2 regions of the Stenotrophomonas sp. YJH_SMC_21 genome follow, and region 2 is predicted to be linked to the other one. Evidence: riboswitches for the same ligand, from Rfam matches in the RefSeq annotation. Region 2 holds a riboswitch; the other holds the start of a gene.

Region 1 (7,563 bases), on a different contig from region 2:
CTGATGGTCTATTCCGGCTTCCGCTTCGTGCAGGCGGCGGCCAAAGCAGGACTGCCGGTGGCGGCGCTGAACCGTGGCCGCACCCGTGCCGACGACCTGCTGCAGTTCAAGGATGAACGCGATTGTGCTGAGGCGCTGGCGTCGGTTATCGAACCATCGGCCGGGTAGAGTCGACTGTCAGTCGACTCTACAGGCCACCCGCCGCCGCGAAACAGCGATCCATCCAGATGGTTGATCCCGGAGCCGTGCGGCGGTGCAATACGCATCCCCTACGTCGTCCATCACTGTCTTGAGCCAGCTGTTTTCGCCGATCTCGTTCGGCCCCCTGACCCTGTCCAACCGCATCGTCGTCGCGCCGATGTGCCAGTACTCCGCCGAAGACGGCCGCGCCAGCGACTGGCATGCCATGCACCTGGGCAACCTCGCGCAATCCGGCGCCGGCCTGCTGATCCTGGAAGCCACCGCGGTCGAGCCGCGTGGCCGCATCAGCTGGGCCGACCTGGGCCTTTGGGATGACGGCACCGAGGCCGCGTTGGCACAGGTACTGGCCAGCGTCCGCCGCTGGTCGCCGATGCCGCTGGGCATCCAGCTCGGCCATGCCGGTCGCAAGGCCTCGGTGAACCGCCCTTGGGACGGCGGTGGCCAGCTGCCGGCCGACGATGCGCGTGGCTGGGCCACCGTGGCGCCGTCGCCGCTGCCGTTCCACGCCGCCGATCCGGCACCGCAGGAACTGGACGAGGCCGGCATCGCCGAGGTCATCGCCGCCTTCGCCGCCAGTGCGGTGCGTGCCGAGCGCCTCGGCTTCGAGCTGATCGAGCTGCATGCCGCCCACGGCTACCTGCTGCACCAGTTCCTGTCGCCGCTGAGCAACCGTCGCACTGATGGCTACGGTGGCTCATTGCCGAACCGCCTGCGCCTGCTGGTGGAAGTGTTCGACGCCGTGCGTGCGGCGGTATCGGACAAGATCGCCGTGGGCGTGCGCATCTCCGCCAGCGACTGGGTCGATGGCGGCTGGGATCTGGTGCAGAGCGAAGCGCTGGCCCAGGTGCTGGACGCGCGCGGCTGCAATTTCCTGCATGTCTCCAGCGGTGGCCTGGACGAACGACAGAAGATCACCGTCGGTCCGGGCTACCAGGTGCCGTTCGCGGCAGCGATCAAGGCCAAGGTGCGCATGCCGGTCATCGCCGTGGGCATGATCACCGAGCCCGAGCAGGCCGAATCGATCCTGCGCCATCGCCACGCCGATGCCGTGGCCCTGGCGCGCGGCATCCTCTACGACCCGCGCTGGCCGTGGCATGCCGCTGCCGCATTGCGCGACAGCGTGGAACCGGCGCCACAGTACCTGCGCTGCGAGCCGCGCGATGCGCGCGGCGTGTTCAAGACGCGCTGAGGCTCACACCCGCCAGGCCGGCGCGATGCCGGCCTGAAGGTGTTCGAACAGCGCGCGGATCTTGGCGGTGAAATCGCGGCGGTCGCTGACGCAGAAGTAGACCTCCATCGGTTCCGGGCGCCACGCGGTGTCGGCGTCGAACACCGCCTGCAGGCGGCCCTCGCGCAGGTACGGCTCGGCCACGAATGCGGCCAGCCGGGTGATGCCGGCACCGGCCGCCGCCAGCGTCGCCAGCGCATCGATGTCATCGCAGACCATGCTCGGTGGCAGCGCGGCGTCCACGCGCTGGCCGTCCTTCAGCAGGCCCCAGCGCAATGGTCGGCCATCGGTGGGGAAGCGGTGCAGCAACCCGCGATGACCGCCCAGATCGGAAGGCTGTTGCGGGGTACCGTGCGCCTTCAGGTAGGCCGGCGAGGCACAGAACACGAACGGAACACGCGCCAGCTGCCGCGCGACCACGCCGTCCTCCAGCTGCGCCCCGATGCGGATGCTGGCATCCACCGCTTCCGGCCCATGCTGCACGGCGCGGTCGGTCAGGCGCAGCTCCAGCTGCAGTTGTGGGTAGCGCTGCTGCAGTGAAGGCAACAAGGGGGCAAGCACGTGGCGACCGAAGGCGCTGCTGCTGGCGATGCGCAGCGGTCCGGCCGGTTCGATGTCACCGGCGGTGACCATCGCCTGCGCGCGCGCCAGGTCGGCTTCGATGTGGCGCACCTGCGCCAGGTACAGCGCGCCGGCCTCGCTGAGGGCCAGCTGCCGCGTACTCCGGTTCAGCAACCGTACGCCCAGATGGGCCTCCAGCCGGTTGATGTTCTGGCCGACCGCGGTGGCGCTGATGCCAAGGATGCGGGCCGCGGCGGCAATGCTGCCGGTCTCTGCGGTGCGGGTGAAGCTGCGGATCAGTTGCAACAGGTTCATGACCGACCAGCTTGCCACGGGAAGGTCCAAGTATCGCTTGGTACTGAACCAAGCAGGTCGGTTGCACCCGTGATCATCCGGCCGCTGGGCAGGGCGCTGCCCTACACTGTAGCGATGCGCCCCGATTCCATTCTTACCCTGTCCTGCCCCGACCGCACCGGCATCGTCTACCGCGTGTCCGGCCTGCTGTTCGACCACGGCTGCAACATCCTCGACGCCCAGCAGTTCGGCGATGAGGAGAGTGGCCGCTTCTTCCTGCGCGTGCACTTCGACCGCGATGCCGGCCTGCCGCTGGAGACCGTGCACGCGGCCATGGCCACGCTTGCCGAAGGTTTCGGCATGGACTGGCAGCTGCACGATGGCCGACGCCGCGCGCGGCTGCTGGTGCTGGTCAGCAAACAGGGGCATTGCCTCAACGACCTGCTGTTCCGCGCCCACAGCGGCCAGCTGAAGGTGGACATCGCAGCAGTGGCGTCCAACCACGCCGACTTCGCGCCGCTGGCGGCGTCCTACCAGGTGCCGTTCCACCACCTGCCGGTGACCGCCGATACACGCGCGGTGCAGGAGCAGCAGATCATCGACCTGGTCGAGCGCGAACGCATCGACCTGGTGGTGCTGGCGCGCTACATGCAGATCCTGTCACCCACGCTGTGCCGCGCGCTGGCCGGCCGTGCGATCAACATCCACCACAGCTTCCTGCCCAGCTTCAAGGGCGCGCAGCCGTACCACCAGGCACACGCGCGTGGGGTCAAGATCATCGGCGCCACCGCGCACTATGTCACCGAGGACCTGGACGAAGGCCCGATCATCGAGCAGGACGTGGCCCGCGTGGACCATGCGATGGCACCGCGTGAACTGGTGCGGCTGGGCAGCGATACCGAATCGCTGGTACTGGCACGCGCGGTTCGCCGCCATGTGGAGCACCGCATCCTGCTCAATGGGCATCGCACGGTGGTGTTCCGGTAATCGCCCATCCCGCGTCCGCCGGGCATGGCCCGGCGCTACCACGGGTGCTATCCGGTAGTGCTGGCCGCTGGCCGGCAACTGCAGAGATCCCGAGGTTGCCGGCCAGCGGCCGGCACTACCGAATCCTGATTTCATCCAATGAAAAGCCCCCGGTTCGGCCGTCCCGCGATCTATAGGGGGGGCGTAGTTAGGGGGCTGGATGAATCGATTGTGTTGTTGTGGGCAGGAGCGCGCAAGCGGCATAAGCGGCGTGCGCGGTAGCGCCGGGCCATGCCCGGCGGTCACGCCTCAGACGATCGCAATCCCCGCCTTGCCCAGCGCCTCGCGCACCATCACGTCGTTGGCTTCGGTCACCGGCTTGGTCAGCTCCCACAGGAACTTCACCCGGAAGCCGGACTTCACCGCGTCCTGCGCGCTCCACAGCACGCAGTAGTCACGGGCCAGGCCGCATACGTGCACTTCGCGGATGCGGCGTTCATGCAGCCAGCCGGCCAGGCCGGTGGCCGGGCGCTCGCCATCGGGGCCGTGGTTCTCGCGGAAGGCGCTGTACGAATCCACCTGTTGGCGCGTGCCCTTGCGCAGGATCAGGTCGGCCACGGTCCAGTCCACGCCCGGGTGCAGGGCGGCACCGGCGCTGCCCTGCACGCAGTGGTCCGGCCACAGGGTCTGCGGCTGCGCGTGCAGCAGGATGGTCTCGAACGGGCGTTGGCCGGGGTGCTGGCTGGCGAACGAGGCATGGTCGGCCGGGTGCCAGTCCTGTGTTGCCACCACGGTGCGGTAGCGGCGCTGCACCAGCAGATCGGCAATGGGTGCCACCAGCGCATCGCCCTGGTCGCAGGCCAAGGCGCCACCGGGCATGAAGTCCGACTGCAGGTCGATCACCAGCAGGGCGACATCGGCGGGCAGGGCGGTCATGGCAGTTCCGGTACAACAGAAGGGGCGACCAGCGTGGCCGCCCCATGCCTGCACGTCAATCGTCCTGCGGCGTCCCAGCGTCCTGCCCGTAGTACAACAGGCCGATCTTGATCCGCTCGCGGCCATTCTCGCGGCGATGGCGGTTGGCATCGCGCAGCGAGTACACGCAGCCGCAGTATTCCTGCTGGTAGAACTGCTCGCGCTTGCTGATCTCGATCATGCGGCTGGCACCGCCACCCTTGCGCCAGTTGTAGTCCCAGTACTGCAGGCCTTCATAGCGCGAGGCGGCGCGGATGCCGCAGTCGTTGATCTGCGCCATGTTCTTCCAGCGCGAGATGCCCAGCGAAGAACTGATGGTGTCGTAGCCGTGCTCGTGCGCGTACAGCGCAGTGCGCTCGAAGCGCATGTCGAAGCACATCGTGCAGCGGATGCCGCGTTCGGGCTCGTTTTCCATGCCGCGTGCACGGCTGAACCAGTTGTCGGTGTCGTAGTCGCAGTCGATGAAAGGAATGCCGTGCTGCTCGGCGAAGCGGATGTTCTCCTGCTTGCGCAGCTCGTACTCTTTCACCGGGTGGATGTTGGGGTTGTAGAAGAAGATCGCGTAGTCGATCCCGGAGGCGGTGATCGCCTCCATCACTTCGCCGGAACAGGGCGCGCAGCACGAATGCAGCAGCAGGCGCTTGCCGTCGGCGGGCAGGGTCAGGGTGGGGCGTTGGAGCTCGGTCATCGTCAGGTACCGCATGGACCGCCGGCAACGGCGGTGGCCCATGCATCAGCGCGTGGGTGAACGGGTCTGGCCGGATACCGTGAACAGGACGCGCGCGGCCACACCGCCTGCACGCGCAGGACGACGACGGCCCCGGCAACCTCCCCGCGGAGATTCCAGGTCGAGTCAGGGAACGGTCGTGTCCCCCGGCCGGGGCCGGTATTCGGGCTGATGGACACGGGCCGCAGCCCACCTACTACCCGCCGCTTCCCAGGTGCGAGCCCAGTGCTGTTGGCAGGATTCGTTTCCATTCACCGCTGCGGGGCAGCTCCGGAATGGACGCGCGAGGCGCCTTCACCGGATTCCCGTTTAAATCCCTCCCCGCGCCGCAGCGATGGGAGGGATACCTTCGGCGTGTGCAAGGTGGACCTGTTGGTGGCGCCGGTCAAGAGCGCAGGGGTCAGAACCCGCTGCGCTGCAACGGGATCCGACCCCAGCGGAAGGAAGGGGTCGGATCCCGCTGCCACGCAGCGGGCTCTGACCCCGGTCGGGATGCACCTTCAATGCCCCACGGCCGCCCGCGTGCGGATGTCGTCCAGCCGCTGGTCGTACAGAAGATGGCCGTTCTCCCACACGGTCACCATTGCGTCCTCGAAGCCGTCCGGCAGGGTGTCGTCGCCGTTGGCCGGCAGTGGCACCGTATGCAGGCTGCCATCGTCCAGGTGGCGCAGCAGGCGCATGCGGCCGCGCTTGCTGGCCTTGCCGGCGTCGGTGACCGGATCCTTGTAGACGTCGATCCACTCGCCCTCGACCCGTGCGGCCGAGCACTTCAGCGCGAACTTCTGCGTATCGCGGTCCAGCCGCTGCAGCAGCGCACCGCCCATGCCGAAGGCCACGTTGTCGGCGGCGTAGCCGTCGTCGGTGATGCGCTGCAGGATCGCGCGGATGGTGTCCGGATTGATGCCATCGCCCTGGATCACCCGCACGTGGTTGAGCACGCGATAGCCCTTGCCGTTGATCGCGTGGCCGAAGGCTTCATCCAGCCGGCGCAGGCTTTCGGCCACCACCTCCACCGGGTCACCCGAGTCGGGACGGATGACCAGGGTGGCGCCCGACGCGATCACGTCATCGCGCAGGGTGGTGCCCCAGTGTTCGCTGATCGCGCGGTAGATGTCATAGCTGTCCGACACCACCGCCACGATCGAACCGGGCTTGCCGAACTGGCGCAGCATGTTGCGATAGGCGTCCACCTCGCGTTCGCGGCCCCAACTGGTGATGGTGCTGTGCTCGGCGGCCGGAATCGAATAGCCGGCCATCGGCGCGTGGTAGTGCGCGCGTGCCAGGCACAGCGCCGACACGGTATCGGTGCCGAGGAAGTTGACCAGGTGCGCGGCACCGCCCAACGCGGCCGATTCCAGGCTCGATACACCGCGCGCGCCGAAGTCGTGCAGCTTGAACGGCAGCTGCTCCTGCGGGTCGTCGCTGGTCTGCTGCAGGAACGCGGCGATGGTCTGCCGTGCGTGCCAGCTGATGGTGGCCACGGTGACCGGATACCACACGCGCAGCAGCAGCGTTTCCAGATACGACGGCACCCAGAACGCAGCCGGATCGGTCGACTCGATGGTCATCAGTGCCTGGTGGGTGGGCACCACGCTGCCCTCGGGAACGGCGCGGATGCGCACCGGCAGGTGGCCGCCAAGCCGGTCGACGATATCGCGCCAGCCGGCCTCGTTGAACGGTTCGCCGTGCGCGGCGAATACCGCAGCAGCGTCGTCGATGTCGGCGTGGGTGACCGGTCGTGCCAGCGCGTCCTTGAGGATCGCCTGCAGGCCGAAGAACACCGTGCGATCGTGCAGGCCGCCACGTGATTCGACGTAGAAGAACGTGGCATCGGTACCCGGCGGGTACTGCAGCCAATGGCTGGCCTTGTAGCTGTCGGTGTTGAGGAGAAGATTATCGAGGTAGTGCATGACGGAAGCTCCTTCGCGTCGAGTGACACCAGCGGTCTGTCCGCCAGTGGGGAGGCCGGGCCTGTCAGCCGCGGCCGAGGAAATACTCCAGGATGTGCAGGTGGTCTTCGAACAGCTGCGGGCCCATGTCCAGGGCTTCACTCACCGGTATCCAGCGCGCCTTGTCAGCGTCATCGCCGCCGCGCACCGGCGGCAGTTCACCGGCCGGGAATTCGAAGTGGAAACCGTGGGTGATGGTGCGGCCGCGCTGGCTGCGGTCGGGGTGGTCGAAGACCTGCTGGCCCTTCAGCGACCCCTTCAGCACCGGCAGCGGAATCTTCAGCCGGGTTTCCTCGCGTAGTTCGCGCAGGCAGCTGTCGAGCAGGCTCTGTTCCTGGCCGACGAAGCCGCCGGGCAGCGCCCACAGCCCCTTGCCGGGTTCCGAGCGGCGACGCACCAGCAGCACGTGGCCCGAATGCACCACCACCGCATCGGTGGTGACGAAGGTGGGCGCGTAGGGCGCATCCTTCCAGGCGGCCTTGTACTGTTCGATGAAGCGGTACTCGGCCACCAGCTGGCCATAGGCAGGCGCGCTTTTGCGGAACGCTTCAAGCATGTCGTACACCGGCGCCGGCACATTGCCACGCAGCATCAGCAGCGCACCGTGGAAGTCGACGTCGCCGGCTTCGAACAGGTAGCGCCGCAGCTCGGTGGCCGACAGG
Region 2 (7,563 bases):
CGTGCCGGAAGCCACCGTGCTGGGCTGGATCGGCGACGGCGTGCGCAGGCTGGTCGAACAGGCGGTGCAGGCCGCCGGCCGCGAGGTGGACCTGGCCGAGGTGATGCCGGTGTTCATGGTGCACTACCGTGAGTGCCTGCTGCGCAGCCCGCGCCTGTTCGATGGCGTGGGCGAAGCGCTGGCGCAACTGCGAGCGCGCAATGTGCCGCTGGCGATCTGCACCAACAAGCCCGAAGCACTGGTGCCACCACTGCTGCAGCACCTGGGCATCGGCGAGGCGTTCGCGCTGGTGCTGGGCGGCGACTCGCTGCCGCAGCGCAAGCCCAGCGGTGAGCCACTGCGGCACATCGCCGCGCATTTCGGGCTGCCGGTGGAGTCCTGCCTGATGGTGGGTGATTCGTTGACCGACTACCGCGCCGCCGAAGATGCCGGCATGCCGATCGCACTGGTGCGCTACGGCTATCCGCGCGGCCTGGACCTGGCCACCGCGCATGCGGTGGCGGTGATCGACGACCTGCGTGAACTGCCGGGGTTGTGGGGCTGAAGCAGGGGGTAGTGCCGGCCGCTGGCCGGCAACCCGGGATGCGTTGCCGAAGGTCATGATGTTGCCGGCCAGCGGCCGGCACTACCATGAACGTTGCGCTCACTTCGGCTGGTAACGCACGCTCAACTGGTACTCGCGGCCGGGCTGGTTGAACCATGCCACCGTTTCGTAGCGACGGTCGAAGACGTTGGCGGCACGTGCCAGCAGCGACCACGATGGCGTCAGTGCGTACTCAGCGCGCAGGTCCAGCGTGCCGTAGCCTCCCACCTTCACCGTGTTGGCGGCATCGTCGTAGCGCTTGCCGGCACCCTGCACGGTCAGGCCTGCGCGGAAATCGCCGAAGCGACGGTCGATGTCCAGGCGCGCGGTCTGCTGCGCGCGGCGTGGCAGCCAGTTGTCGAACTGGGTGCTGCCGCCGGTGCGGTTGCGCGGGTCGGTGTAGCTCAGCTGCGCGTTGATGTCGAAGCCGGCCAGCAGCACGCCACCGGTCAGCTCGGCACCGCGGATGCGGGCCTTCTCCACCTGCTGCATCTTGAAGGTTGCCGCATCGTAGGTGATCAGATCATCGATGCGGGTTTCATACACATCCAGGCCCCAGTGCCAGCCCTGGCCCTGCTGCGAAAAGCCGAGGTTGGCGCTCTTGGACTTCTCCGGCTTCAACGTCGGCACGCCGCTCCACGGGTCGTACAGATCGCTGAAGGTCGGTGCCTTGAACGCCGTGCCATAGCTGGCGTTGAGGCGCAGGCCGTGGCCCAGCTCCATCGCCCAGCCAACGCTGCCGGTGGCGTGGTTGCCGAACTGCTGGTTGTCGTCGTTGCGTGCGCTGGCCTGCAGCTGGTGGCGTCCGAAGCGGCCCTGGTACTGCACGAACACGCCGGTGTTGCGGCGACTGTCGACGAGGTAACCCGCGCTGCTGCCATCCAGGTTGTCTTCGCTCCAGTCCACGCCTGCGCTCAGCAGCTGGCCCTCGGCCACGCCGAAATCGCCCTGCAGCGAGGCGCTGTCGCGATGGGTCTGTGCGCTGCCACGTGCACCGAAGTCGCCGAAGTTGTCCGACTCGTTGTCACTGCGGCCGACGTTGGCGGTGAATGCCAGGCGCTCGGACGGGGTGTAGCGCACCTTGCCGGCCAGCACCTGCTGGCGGGTTTCCGAATAGTTGTAGTAGCCGTCGTAGTGGTTCTTGCCGTCGGCGCGCAATGCGCTGCCTTCCACGTTCCACTGCTCGTTGAAGATGTAGCCACCGCGCAGGCTCTTGGACAGGTTGCGGTAGCCGTCGCGATCGGGCTCGTCGGCGAAACAGCCGGTGAACAGCGTGGCCGAGCCGCGGCAGGCATCGATGCCATCGGAATGCTGGTAGGCGATGTCGGCACCGAACCAGCCGCGCTCGGTACCACCGCCAATGCCACCGCTGGCTTCACGCAGGCCGTTGCTGCCACCGCCAAGCTGGAAGTGCGGGGCGAAATCGCCCTGGTTGCGGCGGGTGAAGATCTGGATCACGCCACCGATGGCGTCGGCGCCGTACAGGCTCGACTGCGGGCCGCGCACGATTTCCACGCGCTCGATCTGCGCCAGCGGCAGGTCCTGGTACATGGCCAGGCCGAGGTCGGCGCTGTTGATGCGCACGCCGTCCACCAGCACTACGGTGTGGCCGGAATTGGTACCGCGCAGGAACAGCGAGCTCTGCTTGCCGAGGCCGCCGGCATTGGCCAGGTTGATGCCGGCGCGACCGCGCAGCAGTTCCTGCAGCGAAGTGGCCTGGCTGGATTCGATCTGGGCGCGGTCGATCACCTGCGCCGGCGCGATGCTGTCCTGCAGGGCGATCGGGGTGCGGGTGGCAGTGACCAGGATCTGGTCGAGCGCGGTGGTGTCATTGGCGGCCTGGGCCAGCGCGGGCAGGGCGGCCAGCACGGCCAGGGACAGCATTCGGGACTGCAGCTTCATGGGGGACTCCGGGTGCCACGCACGCCCGCGTGGCGAAGGGGAGGAGCCGCGAAGGCAGGCGTGCGCCGATGCCGCAGCGCACGCCACGGTCATCCAGCGCCATGCCCACCGCATCGCGACCTGAGGCTTCCGGGCCGGTCTCCGGGCTTGCCGCCGGGTGGCGCGAGGCCACCGTCCAGGCGCCTTCCCATGCCTGCGGCACAGTGGCGGTGTTGCCTGGAACTGACGTGCTTACCGTTGCGGGGGCAGCGCCGGCCTGACGTGGAATCACGCGTCACCGGCTTCCCGTTTCAACCTGCCGGCCATGGCCGCAGGTCACCTGGAAGTGCGCGCAGTCTACGGCATCGCAGGCCGTCCCGTTGCGTCGCGCCTGCGCGACTGCCTTTGCTGTGCCTTTAGAATGGTTGCTCGATCCCGTGGTGCCGTTGCCGATGTCCGCCCGTTTTCCGCTGTACCTGCGTCGCCCGTCCGGGACGCGCGCATGATCCTCGACCTGGTCCGCCATGCCGGCAACGGTCGCGATGAGTTCCTCGATGGCCGCAGCGATCCACCGCAGCTGGCCCGCCTGCCGCAGGAACTGGTCGAGGCCTATGCCGGGCAACGCTGGGAGCGGGTGATCAGTTCGCCGCGGCTGCGTTCGCTGCACACGGCAATGGCCCTGGCCACCCCGCGCGGACTGGACGTGGAAGCGGACGAGGAATGGGAAGAACTGGACTTCGGCGATTGGGACGGGCGGTCGCTGTTCGACCTGCCGGAGGATGCACTGGCGGCCTTCCATGCCGACCCGCACGCGTTCCCGCCGCCCAATGGCGAGAGCTGGGGCCACTTCGAGCGGCGCATCGCGCGCGCGCTGGATCGCCTGCTCGATGATGACGATCCGGTGCCGACGCTGGTGGTCAGCCATGGCGGCCCGTTGCGCATGGTGCTGTCGCAGGTCTGCGGCCTGCCCATGTCGCTGTGCTGGGCGCTGCGTATCGACCACGGCACGCGCCTGCGGGTGTGGCTGGAGCGCGGCGAGATCGGGCTGGTGGGTGAGCTCCTGGAGCTGCAGCAGCCCTGAGCGCACTCGCCGGGCATGGCCCGGCGCTACCGATCCCCGCATCACACTGGTAGTGCCGGCCGCTGGCCGGCATCCCCAGGAACGCGGAGGCCTCAATCCTCGTCCGCGCCCTCGGCCACGCTGTCCTCAGCGTCATCGTCGGCATCGAAGCGCTGCTCATGCACCGGGCCCGACGCCGGGCCGGCTGCCTTCAGCGGATGCGCAGCAATGCGTGCTTCGTAATCCTGCACCAGTGCTTCACGCTGTGGCTCGCTCAGCTCCTGCCAATGGCAGTCCAGCAACGCGCCTTCCAGCGAGTACAGCAGGTTCAGGCTGGGCTTGAAGCCGGCGCGCTTGACCTTGACGAAGGCGCCGACGGCTCCGATCGCGACCAGGTCGTCGCGGCTGCGCAGGCCGACCTGGCGCAGCCACGCCGCACTTTTCGGGCCGATGTTGCGCAGCTTCGGTGCGCTCATCCCAGCGCCTCGACGAACACGCGGGCGATGGCTTCCAGGCCAGCCTGGTCGTCGGCATCGAAGCGGCCGACCTTCGGGCTGTCGATGTCGAACACGCCGATCAGTTCATCGCCGCGCAGCAGCGGCACCACCAGTTCCGAGCGCGAGGCCGAATCGCAGGCGATGTGGCCGGGGAAGGCGTCGACGTCCTCTACGCGCTGGGTCACGCGCTGGCTGGCGGCGGCACCGCACACGCCCTTGTCCAGCGGGATGCGCACGCAGGCCGGCAGGCCCTGGAACGGGCCAACCACCAGTTCCTTGCCGTCGTACAGGTAGAAGCCCACCCAGTTCAGGTCGGGCAGGGCGTGGTAGACCAGGGCCGAGAGGTTGGCCGCGTTGGCGATGCGGTCGGACTCGGCGTAGACCAGGCCACGGGCCTGTTCCAGCAGCTGGGCGTATTGTTCCGGCTTGCTGCCGGTGAGCGAGGCATTGGCGAACATGCCAGCAGTCTAGCAAGCGTGCCGGGCCAGCGATAATGCACACACTGTTGCCCTGTTGGAGCCCGTCGATGCCGTTGCCCGCCACGCTGCCGCCCGCCCTGTTCGTCACCGGCACCGATACCGAGATCGGCAAGACCGCGGCCAGCACCGCGCTGCTGCACGCACTGCGCCGGCGCGGCCTGCGCGCGGTGGGCATGAAGCCGGTGGCCAGCGGCAGCGAAGACCTGGGCCAGGGCCTGCGCAACGAAGACGGATTGGCGCTGCGGGCGGCCAGCTGGCCGGTACCGGACTATGCCGATCTGAACCCATATGCGTTGCGCCAGCCGCTGGCACCGGAGCTGGCCGCTGCCGAGGACGGCGTGCAGGTGGAGCTGGCGCCGATCATGGCAGCGTTCGAGCGGCTGCGCGCGCAGGCCGATGTCGTGGTGGTCGAGGGGGTTGGCGGTTGGCTGGCACCAGTCTCGGCCACGCTCGACCAGCTCGACCTGGTGCGCGCATTGCGGTTGCCGGTGTTGCTGGTGGTGGGCATGCGGCTGGGCTGCGTCAACCACGCGCGTCTGACCGCGCAGTCGTTGCAGGCCAGCGGCGTGGAGTGCTTGGGCTGGATCGGCAACCACATCGACCCGGCGATGCAGCGCCAGGATGAGAACATCGCAACGCTGCAGCAGCGCCTGCCGATGCCGTGCTGGGGGCGGCTGCCACATCTGCCGGGAGCGGATGGCCAGATCCTGAGCACGCATCTGCTCGATTGACCTGGGGTAGTGCCGGCCGCTGGCCGGCAACCTCGATGTATCCACCTGCGTGCAGTTGCCGGCCAGCGGCCGGCACTACCGTGCTGCGGCCGCCAGCTCCCGCGCGATCGTACCCAACCGCTCCACCGCGCCGATGAAACGTGCATCCAGCGTCTGGCAGCACGATAGCCGCAGGCAATGGCGATACCGCGCGCCGCGTGAATACACCTGGCCGGGCATGAACACGATGTCCTCCTGCAGTGCACGCTCGAACAGCTCGCGCGTGTCCACGCCCGGCAGTTCCAGCCACAGCAGGAAGCCACCCTGCGGTTCGGTGGCGCGGGTGCCGGCCGGGAAGTGTTCGGCCACCAGCTGGCGCAGCCGTCCGACCTGTTCGCGGTACAGGCGGCGCATGCGATGCAGGTGGTGCTCGTAGCTGCCCGCCTCCAGATAGGCCGCCACCGCGTCGCCCAGCAGCTGCGGCTCGCCGCCGGTGGACTGGAATTTCAGCAGCGCGATGCGCTCGGCGAAGCGGCCGCCATCGAGCCAGCCGATGCGGTAATCCGGCGCCAGCGTCTTGGAAAAGCCGCCGACCACCATCACCCAGCCATCGCGATCGAAGGCCTTCAGGAGCGGTGCCGGCGGTTCGCAGAACTGCAGTTCGGCATACACCGCATCTTCGATGAGCGGCAGCTGGCGTGCGTTGACCAGTTCGGCCAGGCGTTGCTTGGCGGCGGTCGGCATGGTGCAGCCGAGCGGGTTATGCACGGTCGGCATCACCACCAGTGCGGCCAGCGGCGTGTGCTCCAGCAGCGCGTCCAGCGCATCCACATCCAGGCCGAGCTGCGGATGGGTGGGCAGTTCGATGGCCTGCAGGCCGAGGTTGGCCAGCAACGGGTAGAGGTTGAAGTAGGACGGCGCCTCGATGCCGACCGCATCACCGGGCTGGGTGACCGCGCGTAGCGCCAGCTGCAGCCCTTCCATCGCACCGTGGGTCAGCAGCAGGCGTTCGCTGTGGGTATGCAGGCCCATGCGCGGGCCGCGGCGCACGATCTGCGCCAGCAGCCGTGGCGAGCCGTTGGGGCGAGCGTAGGTCTCCACGGTCAGCTGGCCATGGCGCAGTACCTGCGCCGTGTGCTTGGCCAGCTGCGCGCCGGGGTAGAACTGGCGACCGCGCGGGCCGGCAAAGGCCAGGTCGATCACGCCGGGGCGGCGCTGTGCTTCCAGCACGCGGGCCATCAGTACCTGCTGCAGCGGCGCGGTGGGCGCAGAAGGTGTGTCGCGCAGCGAACGTTCCGGCACCGACAGCCGCGGGGCGACCTCGAAGCCGGCCTTGGGCCGCGGAATGACCAGACCAGCGTCTTCCAGCTGGCGGTAGGCGGCGATCACCGTGTTCAGGCTGAGCCGGCGCTGCAGGGCCATCTGCCGCAGCGAGGGCAGGCGGCTGCCTACCGGAAGCCGGCCGCCATGGATGGCCTCGGCCAGTTCGTCGGACAGCCGTTGGTAGCGGGGGGGGATCATTGCGCTCTGATCATCTGTATCCATCGAGTTTCCCGCCATCTGGTGCTGTACCCATGATGACGGCGAGCCTAGCATGTCGTTGTCGGCCGGGCCTGATCGGGGCACGGCCGGTACTTTCCAAGCGCACGGCTGGATGGCCGTGCGTCTTTTTTTGGTAGTGCCGGCCGCTGGCCGGCAATCCCTGGAACCGCAGGAGCCGGCCAGCGGCCGGCACTACCCGGATCGTTACCGCATTGGCAGGAGCGTCACCGAGCGCCAGCCGGCCCCACGGAAATGCCGTCAGCGCATCGGCACCAGCACCGCATCGCGCCGGTACAGCCCCGGGAACTGCCTGCCCAGCGCGGCCAGCTTCGGCGCGTCGTAGTAGCGGATGTAGGCGGCCTGCGGGTAGTTGGTCATGTAGTTCTGGTGGTAGCTCTCGGCCGGGTAGAAGCGCTGGCCGCTGACCAGCTGGGTGACGATCGGTGCGCGGTAGCTGCCGGCCTGTCCGAGCTGGGCGATGTAGGCGCGGCCGGCTGCCTGCTGGCGGGCGTCATCAGTGAAGATCGCCGACCGGTACTGGCTGCCGTGGTCGGGCCCCTGGCGGTTGAGTTGGGTCGGGTCGTGCACCACCGAGAAGAACACCTGCATCAACTGCCCATAGCTGACCTGGCGTGGGTCGTAGTCGACCTTCACCGCTTCGGCATGACCGGTCTGACCGCTGCTGACCCGCTCATAGCGGGCATTGGCAGCGCTGCCACCGATGTAGCCGGACACCGCATTACTCACGCCTTTGACATGCTGGAACACGCCCTGCACGCCCCAGAAGCAACCGCCGGCGAACACCACGCTG

Evidence for each region. A riboswitch is a leader RNA that binds a small molecule or an ion and turns the genes downstream of it on or off. The one in region 2 is predicted to bind cobalamin.
Region 1: another riboswitch for cobalamin. It lies ahead of AC5P67_RS12650 (epoxyqueuosine reductase QueH); the one in region 2 lies ahead of btuB (TonB-dependent vitamin B12 receptor).

The regions. Positions count from the first base shown of each region.
Region 1 covers NZ_JCAFSU010000008.1:100,777-108,339, reverse strand. The annotation lists gene AC5P67_RS12675 (NAD-dependent protein deacetylase) at 1-168, shown strand, start outside; gene AC5P67_RS12670 (NADH:flavin oxidoreductase/NADH oxidase) at 290-1,390, shown strand; gene AC5P67_RS12665 (LysR family transcriptional regulator) at 1,394-2,305, opposite strand; gene purU (formyltetrahydrofolate deformylase) at 2,420-3,271, shown strand; gene pncA (bifunctional nicotinamidase/pyrazinamidase) at 3,560-4,186, opposite strand; gene AC5P67_RS12650 (epoxyqueuosine reductase QueH) at 4,242-4,928, opposite strand; cobalamin riboswitch at 5,090-5,319, opposite strand; gene AC5P67_RS12645 (nicotinate phosphoribosyltransferase) at 5,453-6,862, opposite strand; gene AC5P67_RS12640 (bifunctional nicotinamide-nucleotide adenylyltransferase/Nudix hydroxylase) at 6,927-7,563, opposite strand, start outside.
Region 2 covers NZ_JCAFSU010000010.1:49,701-57,263, forward strand. The annotation lists gene gph (phosphoglycolate phosphatase) at 1-544, shown strand, start outside; gene btuB (TonB-dependent vitamin B12 receptor) at 644-2,485, opposite strand; cobalamin riboswitch at 2,601-2,823, opposite strand; gene AC5P67_RS13890 (histidine phosphatase family protein) at 2,967-3,545, shown strand; gene AC5P67_RS13895 (TfoX/Sxy family protein) at 3,638-4,000, opposite strand; gene AC5P67_RS13900 (GAF domain-containing protein) at 3,997-4,479, opposite strand; gene bioD (dethiobiotin synthase) at 4,548-5,231, shown strand; gene AC5P67_RS13910 (aminotransferase-like domain-containing protein) at 5,307-6,755, opposite strand; gene msrA (peptide-methionine (S)-S-oxide reductase MsrA) at 7,011-7,563, opposite strand, start outside.